2 regions of the Streptomyces sp. NPDC003284 genome follow, and region 1 is predicted to be linked to the other one. Evidence: riboswitches for the same ligand, from Rfam matches in the RefSeq annotation. Region 1 holds a riboswitch; the other holds the start of a gene.
The links. Region 1 has a riboswitch for thiamine pyrophosphate ahead of thiO (glycine oxidase ThiO). Riboswitches for the same ligand answer to the same signal wherever they lie in the genome.

Region 1 (11,792 bases):
CCGGGCCACGTCCGCCGCGTGCCCCTCCTTGCCGCCGGGCGTCTCGATCACCAGCGGCACACCCGCGGTGGCGGGATGCGCCATCAGGGCGCGGAACGGGTCCTCGCCGATATGGCCGGAGCCGATGTTCTCGTGCCGGTCCTTGTGGGCGCCCACCACGTCCTTGGAGTCATTGGCGTGGATCAGTCTCAGCCGGCCCTCGCCGACCGTCTCCACCAGCAGGTCCAGGGTCTGGCGCATGCCGTCCGGGCCGGTCAGGTCGTGGCCCGCGGCGAAGATGTGGCAGGTGTCCAGGCACACGCCCAGCATCGGATGGGCGTCCAGCGCCTCGAAGTACGGCCCGAAGTCCCAGGTGCGCGAGCACAGCGACGCGCCCTGCCCGGCGGTCGACTCCAGGAGCAGATACGGGTCGTCGTCGTGGGTCAGCTCGTCCAGCAGCGGCAGCATGTGCTCCCGTACCTGCTTCAGTGCCACCGCCCGGTCCCGGCCGCCGGTCGCGCTGCCGGTGTGCACGACGACGCCGAGCGCGCCGATCTGCCGGGCGCGCCGCAGCGAGTGCCGCAGCGAGGTGACGGAGCGCTCCACGGTCGCCTCGGTGTGCGAGCCGAAGTTGATCAGATACGGGGCGTGCACATAGGCCGGGACCGACTGCTCGGCGCAGGCCGCGCGGAACGCCTCGTCCTGGCGCGGGTCGCCGGTGGGCGTGGCCCAGCCGCGCGGATTGGCGACGAAGACCTGCACGGTCTCGGCCGCCAGCTCACGGGCGTAGGACAGGCCCACGGAGTGGAGCCCGCCGGCCACGGGGACATGGCCGCCGACCGGATTGCGCACGGCGCCGGACAGGCCCGGGACCGGGGCCGCGGCGGACGGGGAGGGGGCGGGGGACTGCTGACTGCTCACCTGTTCAGGGTGTCATGCGGGCCGGGGCCGCCGGCCGCCGGCCGTGGTGATCCCCGTCTCGTCCGCCCGCTCCTGCCGTGCCCTGCGGGCACCCCGGCGGGATCACCTGATGGTGATCTTTATCGTCGAGCCCTTCGGTGCCTGCTCGCCGCCCGCCACCGACTGCTTCTTGACGGTGTCGCCGAACAGGCCGAGCAGCCCGCGGTCCTCGGAGACCTTGAAACCGGCGTCCTCCAGCGCCTTGTGCGCGTCGTCGACGCTGTCGCCCGTCACATCCGGGACCGTGATCATCTCCGGGCCCTTGGACAGGGTCAGCGTGACCGTGTCGCCCTCGGCCGCCTGGCCGTCGGCCGCCGGGCTCTGCCGGGCGACCTGCCCCTTGTCGTACTCGGAGTTGACCTGCTCGGAGGCGATCGTCACCTTCAGGCCCGCCTCCTCCAGCTCGGACTGCGCCTGGTCCAGGTCGTCGCCCGTGACGTCCGGCACGTCCACCGGGCTGCCCTTGCTGACGGTGAGCGCGATCGCCGAGCCCGCGTGCCGCTCGGTGCCCGAGGCGGGGTCCGTGCCGATCACCGAGCCCTTGGCGACGTCCTCGCTGAACGCGCGGCGCACCATGCCCGGCTCCAGACCGGCCTTCTTCAGCTGGCGCTGGGCCGCGTCCAGCGGGCGGCCCTTCAGATCCGGCACCTTCACGGTCTCCGGACCGTCGGAGACGGTGAGCGTCACCGAGTCGTTGCTGCGGATCCGGGCGCCCGCCGCCGGGTCCGTGCTGATGACGGTGCCGCGCTTCACGGTGTCGCTGTAGGCGTGCCTGACGTCCTTGACGTCCAGACCGGCCGCGTCGAGCCGCTTCCTGGCCTGCGCCTCGGTCTTCGCCAGCAGCGGCGGCACCTTCGTGAACTGGCCGGAGTTGATGTACCAGACGCCGCCGCCGACACCGAGGACCAGCAGGACGGCGGCGACCACGGTCAGCACCATCCGCTTCGGCCGCCGGGCGGACCGCCGGGGTGCCAGGGCCGCGGACGCCTCGAAGCGGCTGGTGCGGTGCAGCGGGTCCCCGCCGCCCGCACCGGCCGGGTCCGGCGTGTCCTCGTTCACCGGCAGCGGCCGCGGCACCGTCAGCGCGCGCGGGATCACGCTCGTACGGTCCTCGCCGTTGTCGTGCTCCGCGGTGCGGGCCCGCGGCGGCAGGGCGTCGAGCTGCTGCGCGGAGAGCGCGGCACGGGCATCGCGGACCCGCGCCAGCAGCGCCACCGCGTCGTGCGGCCGGACGTCGGCGGTGCGCGCGGTGGCCGCCGCGACCAGCTCGTCCAGCGTGTGCGGCAGGCCGGGCACCGCGGCGGACGGGGCCGGCACGTCCTCGTGCAGATGCTGGTACAGCACCTGGGCCGGGCTGTCGCCCTGGTGGGGCTTGCCGCCGGTCAGCATCTCGTAGAGCACCACACCGCACGCGTACACGTCGACCCGGGTGTCGGCGGTGCCCTGCTCTATCTGCTCGGGGGCCAGGTAGGAGACGGTGCCGAGGACGGCGCCGGTGGTGCTGGTGACCGAGTCCACCGCGCGGACCAGCCCGAAGTCGGCGACCTTGACCCGGCCGTCGTCCCCTATCAGCACGTTCTCCGGCTTCATGTCGCGGTGCACGAACCCGGCGCGGTGCGCCGCGCCGAGCGCCGCGAGCACCGGCTCCAGGATGTCCAGCGCGGCCCGCGGCTGGAGCGCGCCGCGCTCGCGCAGCACGTCGCGCAGCGTGCACCCGGCGACGTACTCCATGGCCAGGTAGACGTACGACCCGTCGGTGCCCTGGTCGAAGACCTGCACCACGTTCGGGTGGTCCAGGCGGGCCACCGACTTGGCCTCCCGGATGAACCGCTCCACGAAGGAACCGTCGACCGCGAGCGCCGGGTGCATCACCTTGAGCGCGAGGACGCGGTCCAGGCGGGTGTCCAGGGCCCGGTAGACCGTGGCCATCCCGCCGACGGCGATCCGCGCGTCGACGCGATAGCGGCCGTCGAGCACCTGCCCGACGAGAGGGTCCTGAAGGGTCGTATCCACGCACGTGAGTCTACGAGCCGCCACCGACACGCTCACCGCCCCGCGGGCCCCGGCGGCGGGACTGCGACCGAGCTGTGACGCTTCCCACGCGCGCGGGGCCTGTGACTGGCCTAGAACGCGGGCCGTTCCGGGTCCAGGTCGGCCAGGCCCTGCTCCGGGGACGACGCCCGCGCGAAGTGGCGCTTGGGGATGCGGCCCGCCAGCCGGGCCAGCCGCCCGGCCGTCACCGCGTGCCGCATCGCCTCCGCCATCACCGCGGGCTCCTGCGCCCGCGTCACCGCCGAGGCGAGCATCACGGCGTCGCACCCCAGCTCCATGGCCAGCGCCACGTCGGAGGCCGTACCGGCGCCCGCGTCCAGGATCACCGGCACGCGCGCGTGCTCCACGATCAGCTCGAAGTTGTGCGGATTGCGGATGCCGAGGCCGGAGCCGATCGGCGAGCCCAGCGGCATGACCGCGGCACAGCCCACGTCCTGGAGCCTGCGGGCGAGCACCGGGTCGTCGTTGGTGTACGGCAGCACCGTGAAGCCGTCGTCGACCAGCGTCTCCGCCGCGTCCAGCAGCTCGATCGGGTCCGGCAGCAGGGTGCGCTCGTCGGCGATGACCTCCAGCTTGACCAGGTCGGTGCCGAGCGCCTCGCGGGCCAGCCGGGCGGTCAGCACCGCCTCGCCCGCCGTGAAGCAGCCCGCCGTGTTGGGCAGCACCCGGATGCCGAGCCGGTCCAGCACGGACAGCACGGAACCGTGCGAGGAGGGGTCCACCCGGCGCATCGCGACCGTGGTCAGCTCGGTGCCGGAGGCCACCAGGGACCGTTCCAGCACGTCCAGGCTGGGTGCACCGCCGGTGCCCATGATCAGCCGGGAGGTGTAGGACGTGCCTCCCAGGAGGAAGGGGTCGTCGGCCATGGGTCAGCCTCCTTGGACGGCGGTGAGGATCTCGACGCGGTCGCCCTCGGACAGCGCGGTGGCGGGCCACTGCGCGCGCGGGACGACGGTCTCGTTGACGGCGGCGGCCACCCCGGAGGGCGCCGCGGTCACGGCGCGCACGACGGCGTCCAGGGCCGTGCCGGGCGCGATCTCACGCGGCTCGCCGTTGACGGAGACGGACAGGAGCGGGGACGGGGGCAGGGGTGCGGAGGTGTTCATACGGGCTGCTCCGTGCGGGAGGCGGCGAACCGCCGCGGGGTGAAGGGACGGGCCTCGTCCGGCAGCGCGCCGGTGGTCAGGACGTGCGCCATGACGTCGCCGGTGACCGGGGTGAGCAGCACACCGTTGCGGTGGTGCCCGGTGGCCAGCAGCAGCCCGTCCAGACCGGTCGGGCCGAGCAGCGGCGCGTTGTCCGGGGAACCGGGACGCAGCCCGGCGCGGGTCTCGGTCAGCGGCAGCTCGGTGATCCCGGGTACCAGCTCGTGCGCGTCGCGCAGCAGCTCGTAGACGCCGCCCGCGGTCACCGTCGTGTCCCAGCCCAGCTCCTCGCTGGTGGCACCGACGACCAGCTCGCCGTTCAGACGCGGCACCAGATAGACGTGGCCGCCGCGCACCACGGCGCGCACGGTGCGGCTCAGGAACGGCGCGTACCGCTTCGGCACGGTCAGCCGCAGCACCTGCCCCTTGACCGGGCGCACCGGCGGCAGCACCTCGTCCGGCACCCCCGCCAGGCATCCGCTGAGGCTGCCGGCGGCCAGCACCACCTGCTCGGCGGCGAGCGCCGTACCGTCGCGCAGGACACAGCCCGCGGCCCGGTCCCGGGCGAGGGTGAGCCGCTCGGCCCGGTCGCGGTGGAAGACCACCCCGGCGCGCTCGCAGGCGGCCAGCAGGGCGGCGGACAGGCGGCGCGGGTCGATCTGGTGGTCGCCGTCCACCCGCAGGCCGCCGCGCACACCCGGCGCGAGCATCGGCTCCAGACGGCGGCAGTCCCGCCCGGACAGCCACTCCGCCTCCAGCCCGCAGCGCAGTTGCAGGGCGTGCAGGTCCCGCAGATGGGCGCGGTCGTCGGCGTCCAGCGCGACGGCGAGCGTGCCGCAGCGGCGGTAGCCGAGGTCGTGCCCGGTGGCCTCGGTCAGCTCGGCCGCGAAGTCCGGATAGCGGCGGGCCGAGGCCAGGTTCAGGCCGAGCAGCGTCTCCTCGCCGTAGTGCAGCTCCGTGACGGCGGCCAGCATCCCGGCCGCCACCTGCGCGGCCCCGCCGCCCGGCTCGGGATCCACCACGGCCGTGGACAGTCCGCGCAGGGCCGCCCGCCAGGCGGTCACGAGCCCGATGATTCCGCCCCCGACGACGAGGACGTCTGACGTACGTGGCGACGACATGGGCGTCCAGCCCCTCCCTTCGCCGGCATGACCCGGATCAGGTTCGTACGGTCGGAGGCCGCCAGCCTCCCTCTCAGCCCGGTGCGTCCGGGCTCCCGCGAGTGCTTGTACGGTCGCCAGCCTAGCCCCACGAGCAGCGCCCCTGTAAGGGAGCCTCCGGTGCGCCGCCTCCCCGCGGACCGGGGCCCGGACCGGACCGGCACCCGCGCCCGGACCGGCCCCCTGCCTGACGCCTTGTCAGGTGACTATGGTGATCGGGTGAGCGAGCAGACACCGGAACCGGAACCGGGACAGGCGCAGGAGCAGGAGCACGGGCGGACCCGGCAGGGCGCGCCGCAGCCGCGGCGCGTGGTCGTCGTCGGCGCGGGCATGGCCGGCGTGCAGACCGCGGTCGCCCTGCGCGAACAGGGCTTCACCGGCACGGTCACCCTGATCGGCGCCGAACCCCACCAGCCCTACGACCGGCCGCCGCTGTCCAAGGCCGTCCTGCTCGGCAAGGCCGAGGGCTCCGCCTTCGACGTCGACTTCGAGGCCCTCGGCGTCGAGCTGCGCCTGGGCTGCGCGGCCCTGGCCGTACGCACCGGCGCCCATGTGCTCGACACCTCCGAGGGGCCCGTCCCGTACGACGTGCTCGTCCTGGCCACCGGTGCCGAACCGGTGCGGCTGCCCGGCACCGAGGACGTCCCCGGTGTGCACCTGCTGCGCACCCTGGACGACGCCGAACGGCTGCGCCCGGTCCTCGCCGGGCAGCAGGACGTCGTGGTGGTCGGCGCCGGCTGGATCGGCGCCGAGTTCGCCACCGCCGCGCGCGAGGCGGGCTGCGCCGTGACGGTCGTGGAGGCCGCGGGCCGCCCGCTGGCGGGCGTCCTGCCCGCCGAGGTGGCCGCGCCGATGACCGCCTGGTACGCCGACAGCGGCGCCGTACTGCGCACCCACGCGCGCGTGGCGGCCGTCGAGCCCGGCGCGGTCGTCCTCGACGACGGCGAGCGGCTGCCCGCGGGCGCCGTGGTCGTCGGCATCGGCGCCCGCCCCGCCACCGGCTGGCTGGCCGGTTCCGGCATCGCCCTGGGCGAGTGGGGCGAGGTGCTCGCCCACGACCGTCTGCGCACCGGCGCGCCGGACGTGTACGCGGTCGGCGACTGCGCCTCCTTCCCCTCGCGCCGCTACGGCGAACGCCTGCTGGTCCACCACTGGGACAACGCGCTCCAGGGGCCGCGCACCGTCGCCGCCGACGTGATCGGCCTGACCCCCGCGGCCTACGACCCGGTGCCGTACTTCTGGTCCGAGCAGTTCGGCCGGTTCGTGCAGTACGCCGGGCACCACACCGCGGCCGACGCCATGGTCTGGCGCGGCGAGCCGTCCGGCCCGGCGTGGACGGTCTGCTGGCTGCGCCAGGGGCGGCTGGTCGCCCTGTTGGCGGTCGGCCGGCCGCGGGATCTGGCCCAGGGCAGGCGGCTGATCGAGGGGGGCGCGCCGATGGACCCCGGGCTGCTGGCGGACCCGGCGCGGCCGCTGAAGACGGCCGTCGCCTAGGAGAGGTCCCGGGGCGCGGCGCCGCCGCGCCGCCCGGGTGGACGGGGTCGGCTTCCGCGTGTCAGTGGCAGATGGCACGCTTGGTTCCGTGACCGAGATTGACGCGAAGACCGATGGGCTCGTCCCCGCCTGGCTCACCCTCCCCGACATCGCCGAGATGCTCGGCGTCGAGGTGACGCGTGTGCGGCAGCTGGTGAAGGAGGGCCAGCTCATCGCCGTACGCCGGGGTGAGAACCGCGCGCTGCACGTCCCCGCCGCCTTCATCGACGGGGACAAGGTCGTCAAGGGCCTGACCGGGACCCTGACCCTGCTGCGGGACGACGGCTTCACGGCCGAAGAGATGATCGAGTGGCTCTTCACTCCCGACCCCAGCCTGCCCGGCACCCCCGCGCAGGCCCTCAGCGAGAACCGTGGCACGGAGGTGAAGCGCCGCGCCCAGGCGCTGGCCGTCTGAGTCCGAGGCCGGGACGACCGGCCCACCGAGCCGTGCGGGCCGTGGCCGCGCGGGCGGGGCGTGCGCGCCCCGTGCCACGCCTCGCCTCCGGCCCGCACGGCTACCGGAACGCCACCACGCACGCATACGTACACGTACGCATACGGCGTAGGCACTACGCGCGGTACGCACGCCCCGCAGTACGCACAACACGCACGACCACGCACCACTGATCCGATCGCAGGGGGACTCCACGCATGTCCGACACCGCCGCAGCCGCCGCCCGCGCCCGTCTGGCCGACGCGCGCCTGTATCTGTGCACGGACGCCCGCAGGGACCGGGGCGACCTGCCCGAGTTCCTGGACGCGGTCCTCGCGGGCGGGGTCGACATCGTGCAGCTGCGCGACAAGGGCATGGAGGCCGGGGAGGAGCTGGAGCACCTGGAGGTGTTCGCCGACGCCTGCGCCCGCCACGGCAGACTGCTCGCGGTCAACGATCGCGCGGACGTCGCCCACGCGGCCCGCGCCGACGTGCTGCACCTGGGCCAGGGCGATCTGCCGGTCCCGGCGGCCCGCGCCGTCCTCGGCGACGACATCCTGATCGGCCGCTCCACGCACGCCGAGTCCGAGGCCGCCGCTGCCGCCGTCCAGGACGGAGTGGACTACTTCTGCACCGGCCCCTGCTGGCCCACCCCCACCAAGCCCGGCCGCCACGCGCCCGGCCTCGACCTGGTCCGGTACACCGCCTCCCTGGGCACCGACCGCCCCTGGTTCGCCATCGGCGGCATCGACCTGGGCAATCTGGACCAGGTGCTGGAGGCGGGCGCCCGGCGTGTCGTCGTGGTCCGGGCGATCACCGCGGCCGCTGACCCCGGCGCTGCGGCGGCGGAGTTCGCGAAGCGGCTGCGCGAGACGGTCTGAGCCCGGCAGCGGTCGCGGCAGCGGCCCCGGCCGCGGACCGGTCCGGCGCGTCCATGGACAGAAGTGTCCAAGGAGTGGACAACAACTCGGCAAATCGGGCAAAAAGCCATCGTTCGGTTGGGTGGCCGCCGCACCCTGGCTAACCTGCGGGTATGGCCCTCGGCACCGCATCCACCAGGTCGGACCACGCCCGCACGGTCCGCGACATGCTCGCGACCGGCAAGACGACGTACTCCTTCGAGTTCTACGCCCCGAAAACCCCGAAGGGCGAGCGGAACCTGTGGAACGCGCTGCGCCGGGTCGAGGCCGTGGCGCCCGACTTCGTCTCGGTGACCTACGGCGCGGGCGGCTCCACCCGCGCGGGCACGGTCAAGGCGACCGAGGCCATCGCCTCGGACACCACGCTCACCCCGATCGCCCACCTCACCGCCGTCGACCACTCCGTGGCCGACCTGCGCAACATCATCGGGCAGTACGCCGACGCCGGGATCCGCAACATGCTGGCCCTGCGCGGCGACCCGCCCGGCGACCCGATGGGCGAGTGGGTGCCCCACCCCCGCGGTCTGCGCTACGCCGCCGAACTCGTCGAGCTGATCAAGACCTCCGGTGACTTCTGCGTCGGTGTCGCGGCCTTCCCCGCGATGCACCCGCGCTCCGCCGACCGGGACACCGACGTCCGCCACTTCGTCGACAAGTGCCGGGCGGGCGCCGACTACGCCGTCACCCAGATGTTCTTCGACCCGGAGGACTATCTGAGGCTGCGCGACCGGGTCGCGGCGGCCGGCTGCGAGACCCCGATCATCCCCGAGATCATGCCCATCGCCAGTGTGAAGACGCTCGCGCGGATCCCGTCGCTCACCAACGCCGTCTTCCCCGGCGCCCTGAAAGAGCGCATCCTCGCGGCGCAGGACGATCCGGCCGCTGTACGCTCCATTGGCATCGAGTTCGCCACGGAGTTCTGCGCGCGGCTGCTGGCCGAAGGAGTGCCCGGACTGCACTTCATCACGCTCAACAACTCCACGGCGACGCTGGAGATCCACGAGAACCTGGGCCCGCACCGCTCACCGCGGGCCTAGACCGGTCGCATCCGTGTGCGACACACTGCGGAACGGCCACTGGGAGAGGGGCGTACATGGGCTGGGCGGTCCTCTACATCGCGTTCGGCGGCGTCGCACTGTGGCTGCTCGGCGAAGTGCTGCTGCAGTACAAGGCGCGGCTGCGCTGGCGGCTGCTCGCCTTCGGCGGCTTCCTCTGTGTGGTGCTCGGTGTGCTCATGCCGTCCGTCCTGGTCATCGCCCTGGGGGCGATCGCCTTCGCGACCGGGCAGACCTATGTGACGCTGTCCTTCCGCCGCGGCTTCGTCGCGGGCTGGGCGGTGCGGCAGCCCGGCGCCGCCGAGGGCACCAAGCGCCGCCGGGGCAGGGGCGGCCGCAAGGACGCGGCCCCGGAGAACTCCGGTCCGGAGGCCGCCGTCGACGGACCCGGTGAGGCGTTCGGCGCCGATGACCCGGCCGCCGTGCACGACGGGCCCGGACCCGACGGTTCCGCCTACGGGCACGACGACGAGCCCGACGACGTCTTCACCCCGGCCCGCCCGCTGGAGCCCACGGCCGCCGAGTCCACCGCCGTCTACGCCCCGCAGCCGCTGCCCGACGACACCGGCTCCTACGGCGTCTACGGCGGCACCGCCCCGGCCACCGGCGGCCCGGCCCAGGACCCGTACGCCGCCACCGCCCAGGCCCCCGACCAGGGCTACGGCTACGACTACTCCGGGTACCAGCAGCAGGGGTACGGCTACGACGGCACGGGCCAGCAGCAGTACGCCGCCTACTCGGACCCGTACATCGGCACCCAGACCTACGACGGCGGCACCGGCACCGGCTATCCCGGTGACTACGGGCGGCAGGGCTACGGCGGCCAGGACCAGTACGCCGCGGGCGGTCCGGGCGGCGGTTACGGCGGCGAGACCCCGGCGGGCGGCGTGTGGGTCCCGCAGCAGCGCAGCGACGACCCCTACGGCGGCCAGCTCCCGCCGGAACAGCAGCCGTACCCGTACCAGGGCGACGGTACCCACGGCCAAGGGCACGGCCAGGGTCAGGGACACGGCCAGGGCCAGGGCCAGGCGCCGCACGGCGCGGGCTACGACGAGCAGTACCGTTTCTGAAGCAGTCTCACCGGCCGCCCCCGGGCAGCTTCCTCGCCCCTCGGGCGGCCCAACCGGTGCTCCGGCGGCCACGCTGCCCTGCCCCTGAGCCGGCCTCGGTACTCGCCGCGCCCGCGCTCCGGCTCACTGCGAGCCGCGGAAGTCCGGGCCCTCCACGACGAGTCCGGCCACCAGCGCGCCCGACATCCCGGCGTGCGGCAGCCCGCCGCCGGGATGCGCCCAGCCGCCCACGGCGAACAGGCCCTCGGTGCCGGTGGAGTTCGCCGGGTGCAGCAGCCGTCCCCGGCCCGCGGCCAGCGCCGGTGCGGGCACCGACCCGCCCGGCGCGCCCGTCTCCCGCGCGATGTCGGCGGGGGTGCGGACCTCGTGCCACAGCAGCCGGTCGCGCAGTCCGGGCACGGCTCGGGCGGCGGCGGTGATCATCCGGTCGGCGTGCGCGGCCAGGTCCCGCTGCCCGGCGGCCGCCGAACCCTGGGCCGGGACCGTGGCCGTGAGCGTGACCGCCTCGTGCTCCGGGTCCGGGACCAGCGCGGGATCGCCGGGGCGCGTCACGACGACCGTGGGCCGCGCGGGCAGCCCCGCACCGCCCGCACCGTCCGAGCCGAACAGTGCCTCGAACTCCTGCGCGGGGTCGGGCGCGTGCACCACGGTCCGGTGGGCGGTCCCCTCCGGGCGGGCGCCGCGCAGCGCCAGCAGCACGGTCAGCCGACTCGGCAGCCCCCGCTGCGGCGCTACCGCGCCCGCACCGTCCGGCGCCGCGCCGGGGCCGCCCGGCGTCCCGGGGGCCGCCGCGGTGACCACGAACTCCGCCTCGGCGCCGCCCCCGTCCGCGAACTCCACCCCGGCCACCCGGCCGTCCTTCTCGACGACCCGCGCGACCTCGGTGCCGAAGACGAACCCGACCCGGCGGGCCGTGCACCGCTCGTACACCGCGCGCGCCAGCTCCCGCAGCCCGCCGCGCACGTACCAGACGCCGAAGGCGTGCTCCATGTACGGCAGCACGGCGGCGCTCGCCGGGGCGGTCCGGGGATCGAGTCCGTACGCGAGCGCGTGGCTGTCCAGGAGCGCGGCCAGACGCGGATCACGCAGCTCCCAGGCGCCGATCTCGGCGAGTGTGGCGGCCCGGCGGGTGCGCAGCAGGCGCTTGTGCGGGACCGCCGGATAGGGCTCGCGCTCGGCCAGCACCCGCCAGTCGGGCCACAGCGGCTCCTCCAGCAGGGGGCGGCGGGTGCGGTCCCACGCCTCGCGCGCCCGCACCAGGAAGTCGCCCCAGCGCTGCCCGGCGCCCGCGCCGAGCGCGTCGTCCAGGGCGGCGACGACGCCCGCGCGGGAGGCGTTCGGCAGGGCGCACTCGGTGCCGTCCGCGAAGACGTGCCGCGCCGCGGGGTCGACCTGGACCAGCTCGACGCGGTCCTCCAGGGGCTCCTTGCCGGTCTTCACGAACAGGTCGCGGTAGACCGCGGGCAACGGAAGCAGGGCGGGACC
Region 2 (11,792 bases), on a different contig from region 1:
CGCCGTGTGCGCCTTCCTCATCCACGGAGCCCGGCTGCTGCTCCTGGACCGGCAACTGGAACGCGACATGGCGCTGGCCGCCGCCGAGCACGAGCTGCCGCTCCCGAAGGGAACCGCCAAGTGATCAAGGTCGAATGGCTCTACTGGCTGGTGGGGCTCGTCTTCGTCGTGATGGCCGTGCAGATGGCGGCCGACCGCAGCAACCCGAAGCGGTGGACCTCCGCCGCGTTCTGGGGCCTGCTCGGGCTCACCTTCCCCTACGGCACCGGCGTCGCCAACGGCGAGGCGCACAACGGCGGCTGGACGCTGCCCGCCGAGCCGCTCGGCGTGGCGGTCCTCGTGCTGATCGTGCTCGCCGGGTTCAACTTCCTCGGCAAGGGCGTCCCGGTCACCACCACCGCCGAGCAGCGCGAGGCCTCGGCCGCCCGGCTGGGCAGCAAGATCTTCGTTCCGGCCCTCACGATCCCGGTCGTCGCGATCATCTGCGCCTCGGTGCTCGACGACTCCGGCCTGTTCGAGACGGGCAAGGCCACCCTGATCGGCCTGGGGGTCGGCTGCGTGGTCGCCCTCGTCGTCGGCATGCTGGTCACCGGCGAGCGGAAGATCTCCGTCCCGCTGCACTCCGGGCGCTCGATGCTGGAGGCGATGGGCTCCGCGCTGCTGCTGCCGCAGCTGCTGGCCGTGCTCGGGTCGATCTTCGCGCTGGCCGGGGTCGGCACCCAGGTCGGCAAGATCGTGGACGATGTGCTGCCGGACAACTCGAAGTACCTCGCCGTGCTGGCGTACTGCCTGGGCATGTTCCTCTTCACCGTGATCATGGGCAACGCGTTCGCCGCGTTCCCGGTGATGACCGCGGCGATCGGCTGGCCCGTCCTCATCCAGCAGATGCACGGCAACGAGGCCGCCGTCCTCGCGATCGGCATGCTGGCGGGCTTCGCCGGCACGCTGTGCACCCCGATGGCCGCCAACTTCAACATCGTCCCGGCCACCCTGCTCGAACTGAAGGACCAGTACGGGCCGATCAAGGCACAGATACCCACGGCGATCCCGCTGCTGGGCTGCTGCATCGTGATCATGGCGGTCTTCGCCTTCTGAGCCCGCGGGCCGCCGCGCCCGCCGCACCGCCCGCCGCACCGCCCCCCGCCCTGCCCCCTGGCCCTCGTACCTCCTCAAGGAAGTCCCATGACCCGTGTGCTCGTCACCGGCTTCGCCCCGTTCGGCGGCGAACAGGTGAACCCGTCCTGGCAGGCGGCCTCGCTGCTGGCCGCCGAACCGCCCACCGGCCTCGGTGTCACCGCCGCCGAACTGCCCTGCGTCTTCGGCGCCGCCCTCGACGCGCTGCGGGACGCCGTCCGGGCGAGCGCCCCCGACCTCGTCGTGTGCCTGGGCCAGGCGGGCGGCCGGCCCGCCGTCACCGTCGAACGCGTCGCCGTCAACATCGACGACGCCCGCATCCCCGACAACGCCGGCGCCCAGCCCGTCGACGAGCCCGTGATCCCCGGCGGCCCCGCCGCCTACTTCTCCACGCTCCCGGTGAAGGCGTGCGTGGCCGCCCTGCGCGCCGCCGGTGTCCCGGCCGCCGTCTCGAACACCGCGGGCACCTTCGTCTGCAACCACGTCGCCTACGGCCTCGGCCATCTGCTCGCCACCGAGTTCCCCGGCGTGCGCGGCGGCTTCGTGCACGTGCCCTGGGCGCCCGAGCAGGTCACCGACGGCTCCGCGCCCGCCCTGGAGCCCGCCACCGTGGCCCGCGGGCTGCGCGCCCTGCTGGCCGCCGCCGCGAGCACACCCGCCGGACAGGACCTGCGCGTCACCGAGGGGGCCACCCACTGATGCCCCTCGCCTCCCACGCGGCGCCCTTCGCCCGGCTCGCCCTGGCCAACATCACCCGCGAGTACCCCCACTTCCCCGCCCACCTGGTGGCCGCCCCGGACGAGGACACCCGTCCCAGCACCCTCCACCCGGCCTTCTACGGCGCCTACGACTGGCACTCCAGCGTCCACATGCACTGGCTGCTGGTACGGCTGCTGCGCCGCTACGGCGGCACCCCCGCGCTGCCCGGCACCGCGCCGTTCACCGCCGTGCTCGACCAGCACCTCAGCACCGGGCACATCGCCGCCGAGGCCGCCTACCTGCTCGACCGGCCCTCCTTCGAGCGGCCCTACGGCTGGGCCTGGCTCCTCGCGCTCGCCGCCGAGTGCCGCGCCCACGGCGGCGAGCCGGGCGCCCGTTGGACCGAGGCGCTGGCACCGGGCGTCGCCGCCGTCGACCGGCTGCTGGCCGACTGGCTGCCCAAGGCCACCTATCCCGTACGCCACGGCAACCACCCCAACAGCGCCTTCGCACTCGGCCTCGCCCTCGACTCGGGCGAGCTGTCCCCCGCGACCGACCGCGCCGTACGGGACCGGCTGCTGGCCTGGTTCGCCGACGACCACGACGCGCCCGCGCACTGGGAGCCCTCCGGCCAGGACTTCCTGTCCCCCGCCCTGACCGAGGCCGACGCCGTGCGCCGGGTGCTGGAGCCGGAGCGGTTCGCGTCCTGGCTCGACCGGTTCCTGCCCGCCCTGGGCACCGGGGCGCCCTGCCCGCCGCTGGACGTGCCCGTGGTCTCCGACCGCGCCGATCCGCAGATCGGCCATCTGCTCGGCCTCGCCCTCAGCCGGGCCGCCGCGCTGCGCTCCCTGGCGGCGGCGCTGCCGGACGGACCGGTCCGCACCCGGCTCGCCGGGGCCGCCGACGCCCATCTCGCGGCGGGCCTGCCCGCCGTGGAGCGCGGCGACTTCACCACCGACCACTGGCTGGCCACCTTCGCCGTCCTCGCCCTGGACCCGGAGCCCGGCACCGGCCGCTGACCCGCCCCTCCCCTCCCCCGCCCTGCCCTCCCCGACGCCGCCGGGGAGGGCGGAGCTATCCTGACCGGCGTACCTGGACACGGGGTGCCCCCGCACGGGGGCTGAGATCACACCCGTCGAACCTGAACCAGTTAGGACTGGCGGAGGGATGTCACATGTCAGTGCCGTATGCCCGCGGTGAAGCGGCCCCCGGAGATCCCCGGCACGTCTTCGACGGGCGGATGCCGACGGCTCCGGGCGATCTGCGCGTGGAGGCGCGGGGCATCACCCCGGTCCCCGAGGACGCCCGCTACGGCAGCCCCGCGCGGCTGTTCACCGTCTGGTTCGCCCCCAATCTGACCATGACCGGCGTGTTCACCGGCACGGTCGGCATCACGCTCGGCCTGGACTTCCCGACCGCGCTGGCCGCCGTCGTCCTCGGCACCCTGCTGGGCGCGGTGCCGACCGCCTATCTGGGCACCTGGGGCAGCCGGACCGGTGCGGCGCAGCTGCCGCTGGCCCGCCTCGCCTTCGGCCGGGCCGTCACGGTGCCGGGCGCGCTGCAATGGCTGTCCTCCATCGCCTGGGACGCCCTGATCGGCCTGTTCGGCGGGGACGCGCTGGCCCAGCTCTGCGGCTGGCCGTTCTGGGCCGGGGTGCTGGTGATGATGGCGGGGCAGGGCGCGCTGGGCGTGCTCGGCTACGAGGCGATCCACCGCCTCCAGACGGTCATGACGTTCGGGCTCGCCGCGGCCTTCACCGTCGTCGCCGTCAAGCTCGCCGACGGCGGCCACACCGGCGCGAGCGCCACCGCGCACGGCGCCGACCGGGCCGGGGCGTTCGTCCTGACCTGCACCGTCGCGCTGAGCCTCGCCCTGTCCTGGGCCCCCTACGCCAGCGACTTCAGCCGCTATCTGCCCCGGACGGCCTCCCGTCCGCGCATGTTCTGGTGCACCCTGCTCGGCATCGGCCTGTCGTTCGTCGCGGTGCAGGCGCTCGGCCTGTGGGGTGCCGCCCAGTTCACCGACCAGACCGCCCGGGGCGTCGACCGGCTCCTCGGCGGCGGCGCCCTCGGCGCGTTCGGGCTGCTCGCGGTCGCCCTGGCGGCCCTGTGCAGCAACGCCATGAACGACTACAGCGGCTCGCTGGCCCTCCAGACGATGGGGGTGCGCCTGCCGCGCCCGGTGGCCGCCGCGTTCGCCGCGGTCCTCGGCTTCCCGCTGGTGCTCTGGATGCACGCCGCCGACACCACCGCCCGCTTCCAGAACGTCCTGCTCTTCGTCGGGTACTGGATCCCCGGCTTCTGTGCCGTCGTCATCGTCGACTGGGCCGCCCGCGCACGGGCCCGCGGCGGCCGCCCGGTCGATCTGGCCGAGGAGACGGCCCGCCCGCAGCCGTGGTGGCCCGCGCTGACGGCGTTCGCCGTCGCCTTCGCCGCCGCGGTGCCCTTCATGAACACCGGCCTCTACCTGGGTCCGGCCGCCGAGGCGCTGCACGGCGCCGACCTCGCCTATCCGGTGGCGTTCGTGGCCGCGCTGCTCGTCTACGCGCCGCTGCGGGGACTGCGGCCGCGGCGCTGACGGCACCGGCCGCCAAGAGCACCGATCTCGCCGAAACCGTGCGCGCCAAACCGTAGTTGGGCATGCTCACCGCAGCGAGGTGTCCCGCGGACGGGCCGGGCGGGGCCGCAGGGGAAGGCGGTGGGCCGGGTGGCGCACGAGAAGGCGGGGAACGCCACGGGGGCGCGGGCCGCGCGGGCCGGGGCGGTTGCCGCGACCGAGCATGCGGCCCGGGTCGCGGAGCGGCACGGGTTCGGCGCGCACCGCGCCACCCGCGCGCTCGGCGGCGGGGACGTCGGCTGCGCGGGCTTCGGGGCGGGAGCCGTCCTGCTGGCGCCGGGGATCGGCCTGACCGCCGGTTCCCACGGCACGGCGGTCACCGCGCTCGGCGCCGCCTTCCTGGCCCTCGCCGTCGCGCTGCCTCTCGCGGCCCTGCGCCACGAGAGGCACCGCGACGGCCGCCTGCCCCGCCTGCATGCCTTCGACGGCGGCCTCGTCCTCACCGGCAGGGACGAGGCCGTCGCGCACCCCTGGCGGGACATCCGCGTGGTGGAGCGCACCGAGACCACGACGGTCGGCCAGGGCGGCAACCGCATGACCGTCCGGCGCATACGGTTCCAGCACGTCGGCGGGCAGGTGCTGTGCTCCATGGCGGCGGACGCCACCGCCGTCGAGATCGCCAGGGTCGCGCTCGCGGGCGGCGCACACACCTGACGGACCCTCAGGTCACCTCTGTCTCACGCCCGTTCACCCGCCTGCGCCAGCACCCGGGAACCCTGCCCGGCCGCGTCGGCGGCGGCCGTGGCCGTGGCCGCGCGTTCGGCGTCGCGCCTGGCGACCTCCTCACGGACGAGCGGGATCACGTACCGGCCGAAGTCGATCGCGTCGTCCAGCAGGTCGTACCCCCGGGCGGAGAGGATGTCGACGCCGAGGTCGTAGTAGTCCAGGAGCGCGCGGGCGACCGTCTCCGGGGTGCCGACCAGGGCGTTGGAGTTGCCCGCTCCGCCGGTCGCGGCGGCGGTGGGGGTCCACAGCGCGCGGTCGTAGCGCTCGCCCTGCGCGGCGATGTCGAGCAGCCGCTGGGAGCCGGTGTTCTGCGGCGCGTCGCCCCGGTGGTGCCGTACCGCACCGGCGGCCCGCCGCTCCCGGATGGCGCCGACCGTGCGGTGGGCCTTCTCCCACGCCAGTTCCTCGGTCGGGGCGATGATCGGGCGGAAGGCGGCCTGGATGCGCGGGAGGTCGGTGCGGCCCGCCGCCCGCGCGGCGGCGCGCACGGACTCGATCTGCTCGGCGGTCCGGGCCAGCGGCTCGCCCCACAGGCAGTAGATGTCGGCCTCGGCGCCGCCCGCGGCGTACGCGGCGGGCGACGAGCCCCCGAACGAGACGCCGGGGCGCGGCTGCTGGACGGGGAAGACATCGCTGACGAAGTCGTGGAAGCGGTAGTGCTCGCCCTCGTGGTCGAAGGGTTCGCGGGTGGTCCAGATCTTCTTGACGACACCGATGTACTCGCGGGTGCGGGCGTAGCGCTCGTCCTTGGTCAGGGTGTCGCCCTCGCGGCGCTGCTCGTGGTCGCTGCCGCCGGTGATGAAGTGGACGGTCAGCCGGCCGTCGCTGATCTGGTCCAGGGTGGCGAAGGTCTTCGCGGCGAAGGTGGGATAGGAGACGTTGGGCCGGTGGGCGAGCAGGATCCCCAGCCGCTCGGTCCGGCTCGCCACGTACGCGGCGGCCGGCGCGGGGTCCGGGGATCCGGAGCCGTAGGCGAACAGCACCCGGTCCCAGCCGTACTCCTCGTGCGCTCGGGCGAGGCGGAGCGTGTAGTCCTTGTCGAAGGCGGCGCCGGAGCGCGGGGTGGTCTCGGAGCCGTCGTTGGTGGCGGCGATGCCGAGGAATTCCACGGGCATGCGAGGGGCCTTTCGTCTGCTGGGCCGGGGAGAAGCCGGGGTGGCGGTGGGCGCGCGGGCGCGGCGGCGTCGGCTCGCCGCGCCGCCGGTTCAGCGCGGCGGGGACGCGAGGAGGGACGATGCGACGGCTTCGGGCGCCGGGTGCGGATCCGGGCGTCGGGTACGGGCGTCGGATACGGACAGGTGCGCTGCGCAGAGGAAGCGCCGGGGGCCGCGGACGTGCGCGGAAGCCGCTCGGTCCGCGGTGGGGTCACCCGGAGGCAGCGGGGCGGGCCGGTCGGGCGGGCCCTTGCCGGGTCAGGCGCGACACGCCGCGGACCACACCCGACCGAAGTCGATGTGGTCGCGCGTGGTCAAGCGCTGCTGCCGGGCCGTCATGCCCTCCATTGAGCAAGAGATCGCGCCGCGCGTCAACAGGTGACCGGATGCCGGACCCTTCCCGACGGGCCGACTGACGGGTCGCCCGACGGGCCGTCGGCGGGGCGGCTGACGGGCCGTCGGCGGGGCGGTCGGCCGGGGCGGTGGTGGCGGGGCCCGGCGGTCCGGGGGCTCAGCTCCAGGGGGCCGCAGAGGCCCGCGCGCCGTGCAGGAAGTGGTCGCCGAGGGAGCGCAGGAGCGGGGCGGCGGGGCCGCGTCCGGTGAGCACCCGGATGTTGCGCCAGAACCGGTCGAGCCCCTCGGCGTCCGCCAGTTCCAGGACCCCTTCCCCGGCGCGCAGGGCCGACCGCGCCGTGACGGTCTCGGCGGCGGCGACGAGGGCGGCGGTGTCCGCGCGCCGCTCGGTGTCCAGCTCCGGTCCGGCGTCCAGGCTCCGTGCCATGGCGGCCGTGGCGCGGTCGACGACCGCCGAGGCACTGTGCACGGCCAGCGCCAGTTCCCCGAAGGCGAACAGCACGTCGGCGTCCGCGCCCGGGGGCAGGTCGGGACAGAGCCCCGTTCCGTTCACGGGCCGGGCGTGGGAGGCGGCACGGGCCAGGTCGCGCGCCTCGGCGAGCGCGCCCTCGGCCACGCCGAGGACGACCTGGGCGAGCATGAGCCGCAGGGCCAGCGGGGCGAGGGTGGCCGAGGGAGCCACCGCGTCCTCGTCGTGCGCGGCGGCCCCGATGACGTCGGACGGGCCGACCGGGACGTCCTCGAAGACCACCGTGCCCGCGCCGGTCAGCCGCTGGCCCAGCCGGTCGGTCACAGAGGTGCGGCCGGCCCCGGGGTGGTGCGGGTCCACCAGGACGACGAGGGCGTCGCCGCCGGACACGCGGACCGCGTCCAGGACGAGCCGGTCTGCTGTGTCCACGGCGGTGGGCAGGGCCCGCCGGCCGTTGAGGCGGTAGCCGTCACCGGTCCGGGTCAGGGTCAGGCCGGCACCCGGGTCGCCGGGGTGCCGGGCCTCGTCCGTGCCGTCCGGTCCGGTGCCGCCCGCCAGCAGCCACTGCTCGTGCGCGGCACGGGACTCCAGCTCGGCCGCGCGCCCCGGCTCGGCGAGGAAGCGGGCGGTCCAGGACAGCACGTAGTGGCGGCCGAGGAGTTCACCCATCGAGCCGTCGGCGACCGCGATCCGGCGGACGATGTCGCAGGCGTCCCGCCACCCGGTGCCCGCGCCCCGCGCGCCCGGCGGTACGAGGGCGGCGGTGAGGCCGGAGTCGCGCAGCCGGGCCACCTCGTCGTAGGGCGGCTTTCCGGCGCGGTCGCGGTCGATCGCGTCCACCGCGAGGTCGTCGGCGAGGTCCTGGGCGACCCGCTGCCAGATCCCGGTCCCCCCGGCCGCGTCGTCGGTGCCACCGGCGGCGCCGGCCTCCGCGGCCCCGCTCATCGTCGTACCCCGGACGGACGCGCAACGGGTGTGCTCACGGCGACCCCCACCATTCTCCATTTTTCCTATCGGATAAGTAGGGAATCATCCTGAGCGCGCGGCACGGCCCCGGCAAGAGGGCGTCCGCCAGGCGGACATGGCCGTCCCGCGCCTCGGGACGCGGCGACGCGGGGAAACGGGGAAACGGGGATCCGACGGGTGGCCGGGGCGGCGCGCACGACAGGTCCGTACGGCGTGTTTGTCAGGGCGGCCCGGGGAGCGTCCGGCGGGCGCTCTCGGCGACGCGGTCCGCGAACGCGGCGACGAGGCCGCGGAGTTCGCCGGGGCGCTCGACGGCGAAGGGCAGGTCGAGCGAGGCGAGGACCGGGGGCAGCCAGTCGAGCCGTTCCACGCGCAGGGTGACGCGGTACCAGCGTTCGGGGACAGGATCCGCGTCCGGCACCTCCTCCACGGTCGCGACGGAGGCGGGCAGCCGGGTGCGGATGCGGGCGGGCGTCCCGTGGACGTGCAGCACCACCTCGTGCCGGTAGGCGGCGGTAGCGAAGCCGGTGAGGACCCGCTCCGCCGGTTCGGGCCCGGCGGCGGGCGCCTCGAACGTCCCGGGGAGGGTGCGCGCGCCGGTGATGCCGTCCAGACGGAACGTGCGCTCCTCCCCGATGCCGGGGTCGGTTCCGGTGACGTACCAGCGGCCCGAGTGCACCACCAGACCGTCCGCGTGCAGGGTGCGCTCGCTGTGCCTGCCGCGCCGGTCGGTGTACCTGATCGACAGGGGCCTGCGGTGGCGTACCGCGTCGGCGACGGTGAGCAGGACACCGGCGTCGGGGGCGGCGGCCGGGCCGGGGCCGGGCGGCCCGGTGAAGGTGAGCGAGTCCAGCACCGCGTCGAGCCGGTGCGCCAGACGGCGGGGCAGCACGCGGCGGATCTTGGCCGCCGCCGTCTCGCTCGCGGTGGCCGTCGCCGCCGTCAGACCGGTCCGGTGCGCGGCGACCAGGCCGAGCAGGACGGCGAGTGCCTCGTCGTCGCCGAGCATGAGCGGCGGCAGCCGGTGGCCGGGGGCCAGCCGGTAGCCGCCGTAGCGGCCCCGCACCGCTTCGACGGGGATGTCGAGGTCGTGCAGATGGCCGATGTACCGCCGCACGGTGCGCGGGTCCACGCCGAGCCGGTCGGCGAGTTCCGCGAGGGTCCGGGTGCCGCCCGACTCCAGCAGTTCCAGGAGGGTGAGCACGCGTCCGGTGGGTCGGGTCATGCCGTGGAGGCTAGCCGCAATAGTGGACCGGTTCTGTCCACTATCTGTCCTACCTTCGAAGACGCAGCGGCCGCACGAGCCGCAACCGCCCCATCGGGCATGCCGCAGAAGCACAGGAGAACGCCATGGACTTCGTCTCGATCCGCATCATCACCGCCGACGTCGCACGCCTCGTCGCCTTCTACGAGCGGGCCACCCAGGTGGCGGCGACCTGGGCCACCGAGGACTTCGCCGAACTGCGCACCCCCACCGCGACCCTGGCCGTCGCGGGCACCCGCACCGTGCCGCTCTTCGCGCCGGGCTCCGCCCGCCCGGCCGACAACCACAGCGTGATCGTCGAGTTCCGGGTCGACGACGTGGACCGCGTCCACCGGGACCTGGCCGGTACGGACACCGACTTCGTCACCGAGCCGACCACCATGCCCTGGGGCAACCGCTCGCTGCTGCTCCGCGACCCGGACGGCAACCTGGTCAACTTCTTCACCCCGCCGGCCGCCGCGGAGTGAGGGCCGGACCGTTTGCCATACACCCTGTATCGGATGCACCATGTATCCGATACAGGGTGTATCGCACAGCGGCCACCCGCGTCCGGAGCCCGTGGAATGCGGAGAGCGGAAGAGAGACGACCATGACCTTCACCGTCCCCGAGGCGGTCGGCGACCGGCCCGTGACCGTGATCGGCGCCGGTACCCTGGGCCGCCGTATCGCACTGATGTTCGCCGACCGCGGCGGCGAGGTGCGGATCTACGATCCGTCCCCCGGCGCCGCGCGGGCCGCCCGCGCCTATGTCGAGGAGCACCTCGGCGAGGTCGCCGCGAAGGTGCCCGGCGGGGCGCCCGGGAAGGTCGTCGCGAGCGAGGACGAGGCCGCGGCGCTGGCGGGCAGCTGGCTGGTGGTCGAGGCGGTGCCGGAGAAGCTGGAGCTGAAGAAGGAGGTCTTCGGGGAGCTGGACAGGCTCGCCGACCCGGACGCGATCCTCGCCAGCAACTCCTCGTCGTACCCGGCGCGGCAGTTCACCGACCGGGTGCGCTGGCCCGAGCGCGTGGTGAACCTGCACTTCTACATGCCGCCCGAGCAGCCGGCCGTCGACCTGATGTCCGGCGGCAGCACCGACCGCGCGGTCCTCGACCTGCTGCTGCGGGTGCTGCCCGGGTACGGGATCCACCCCTTCGAGGCCCGCCGCGAGAGCACCGGCTTCATCTTCAACCGCATCTGGGCGGCCATCAAGCGCGAGGCGCTGGCCGTGGTCGCCGAGGGCGTCTCGACCCCGCAGGAGGTCGACCGCATGTGGCAGATCAACACCGGCTCGCAGGCCGGTCCCTTCCGCATGATGGACAAGGTCGGCCTCGACGTGGTCCTGGACATCGAGGACCACTACGCCGCCGAGCGCCCGGAACTGCCCGCGGGCCCGCGCGAACTGCTCCACCGGTACGTCGACGCCGGGCACCTCGGGGTGAAGAGCGGCCGGGGCTTCTACGACGACTACGGCACCGGCGGCTGAAGCACCGGGCGCGCCGTTGGACACTGGTCCCGCAGAGGCCCTCGCGCCACCGCCGTACGAAAGGTCCCGTCTTGCCCAAGTCACCCACGAAACGACGTCCGCGCACCGTCGCCAGCCTGCTGGAGAGCGCGCTGGCCCTGTTCACCGAGAAGGGCTTCCACGCCACCTCGGTGAGCGACATCGTGGAGCGGGCCGGACTGACCCGCGGCGCCTTCTACTCCAACTACCGGGACAAGGAGGAGCTGTTCCTCGCCCTGTACGACGCGCACACCGACCGGCTGCTGGCCCGGCTGGAGGAGACGGCGGCGGGGCTGGACCCGCGGGCCGATCCCGTGGCGCAGTTCCTGGACCGGATCGCGGAGCGTCCCGAGGAGCGGCGCTGGTTCGTGGTCTCGATGGAGTTCACGCTGCACGCGGCGCGCTCCCCGGAGACCGCGCGGGCGCTGGCCGCGCACGAGGAACGGCTCACCGAGGGCCTGTCACGCCTGGTCCTGCGCGCGCTGAGCGCGACCGGCCGCCGGCCGTCCGTGCCCGCCGAGGACCTGACCCGGCTGATCGTCGCGTTGTCCGAGGGCCTGACCGCGCTCCAGCTGATCCAGAGCACCCGGGACGGCGACGTCCGGGGCCTCTCCCACCGCCTCGTCCCGCATCTGATCGAGGCCCTGACCGAGGAGGCGCCGAGGACGACCGCGCCGCCCGCCCGGACCCCGGCGGACGACAGCGTGGGCGGGCCGTTCCAGGGGTGAGCCGCACAGGTGCCCGGCGCGTCCCGTCCCCGGCGGTGCGCGAGCACCGCGCGGGACGCACCGGGCGGGCGGGTCAGGCGCCGCTCTGGACCGGTCCGACGAGGGTGCCGGGGGTCACCGTGAGGGTGCCCTCGCCGACGGACGTGCCGGGGATCTCCCCGTCCGGGGCGCGCAGCGTGAAGGCGACCTCGTCGGCGGCGG

Region 2: another riboswitch for thiamine pyrophosphate. It lies ahead of ACWDYF_RS26110 (purine-cytosine permease family protein); the one in region 1 lies ahead of thiO (glycine oxidase ThiO).

Annotation. Positions count from the first base shown of each region.
Region 1 covers NZ_JBSFSI010000002.1:593,629-605,420, forward strand. The annotation lists gene ACWDYF_RS06155 (deoxyribonuclease IV) at 1-900, opposite strand, end outside; gene pknB (Stk1 family PASTA domain-containing Ser/Thr kinase) at 1,003-2,952, opposite strand; gene ACWDYF_RS06165 (thiazole synthase) at 3,063-3,857, opposite strand; gene thiS (sulfur carrier protein ThiS) at 3,861-4,061, opposite strand; gene thiO (glycine oxidase ThiO) at 4,094-5,257, opposite strand; TPP riboswitch at 5,255-5,366, opposite strand; gene ACWDYF_RS06180 (NAD(P)/FAD-dependent oxidoreductase) at 5,516-6,790, shown strand; gene ACWDYF_RS06185 (Rv2175c family DNA-binding protein) at 6,879-7,244, shown strand; gene thiE (thiamine phosphate synthase) at 7,481-8,143, shown strand; gene metF (methylenetetrahydrofolate reductase [NAD(P)H]) at 8,296-9,219, shown strand; gene ACWDYF_RS06200 (SCO2102 family sporulation regulator) at 9,276-10,307, shown strand; gene ACWDYF_RS06205 (phytoene desaturase family protein) at 10,431-11,792, opposite strand, start outside.
Region 2 covers NZ_JBSFSI010000014.1:8,369-20,160, forward strand. The annotation lists gene ACWDYF_RS26090 (DUF969 domain-containing protein) at 1-124, shown strand, start outside; gene ACWDYF_RS26095 (DUF979 domain-containing protein) at 121-1,095, shown strand; gene pcp (pyroglutamyl-peptidase I) at 1,183-1,833, shown strand; gene ACWDYF_RS26105 (DUF2891 domain-containing protein) at 1,833-2,852, shown strand; TPP riboswitch at 2,923-3,018, shown strand; gene ACWDYF_RS26110 (purine-cytosine permease family protein) at 3,008-4,411, shown strand; gene ACWDYF_RS26115 (hypothetical protein) at 4,541-5,104, shown strand; gene ACWDYF_RS26120 (LLM class flavin-dependent oxidoreductase) at 5,128-6,291, opposite strand; gene ACWDYF_RS26125 (acyl-CoA dehydrogenase family protein) at 6,842-8,098, opposite strand; gene ACWDYF_RS26130 (helix-turn-helix transcriptional regulator) at 8,340-9,344, opposite strand; gene ACWDYF_RS26135 (VOC family protein) at 9,470-9,850, shown strand; gene ACWDYF_RS26140 (3-hydroxyacyl-CoA dehydrogenase family protein) at 9,973-10,845, shown strand; gene ACWDYF_RS26145 (TetR/AcrR family transcriptional regulator) at 10,917-11,591, shown strand; gene ACWDYF_RS26150 (DUF4232 domain-containing protein) at 11,665-11,792, opposite strand, start outside.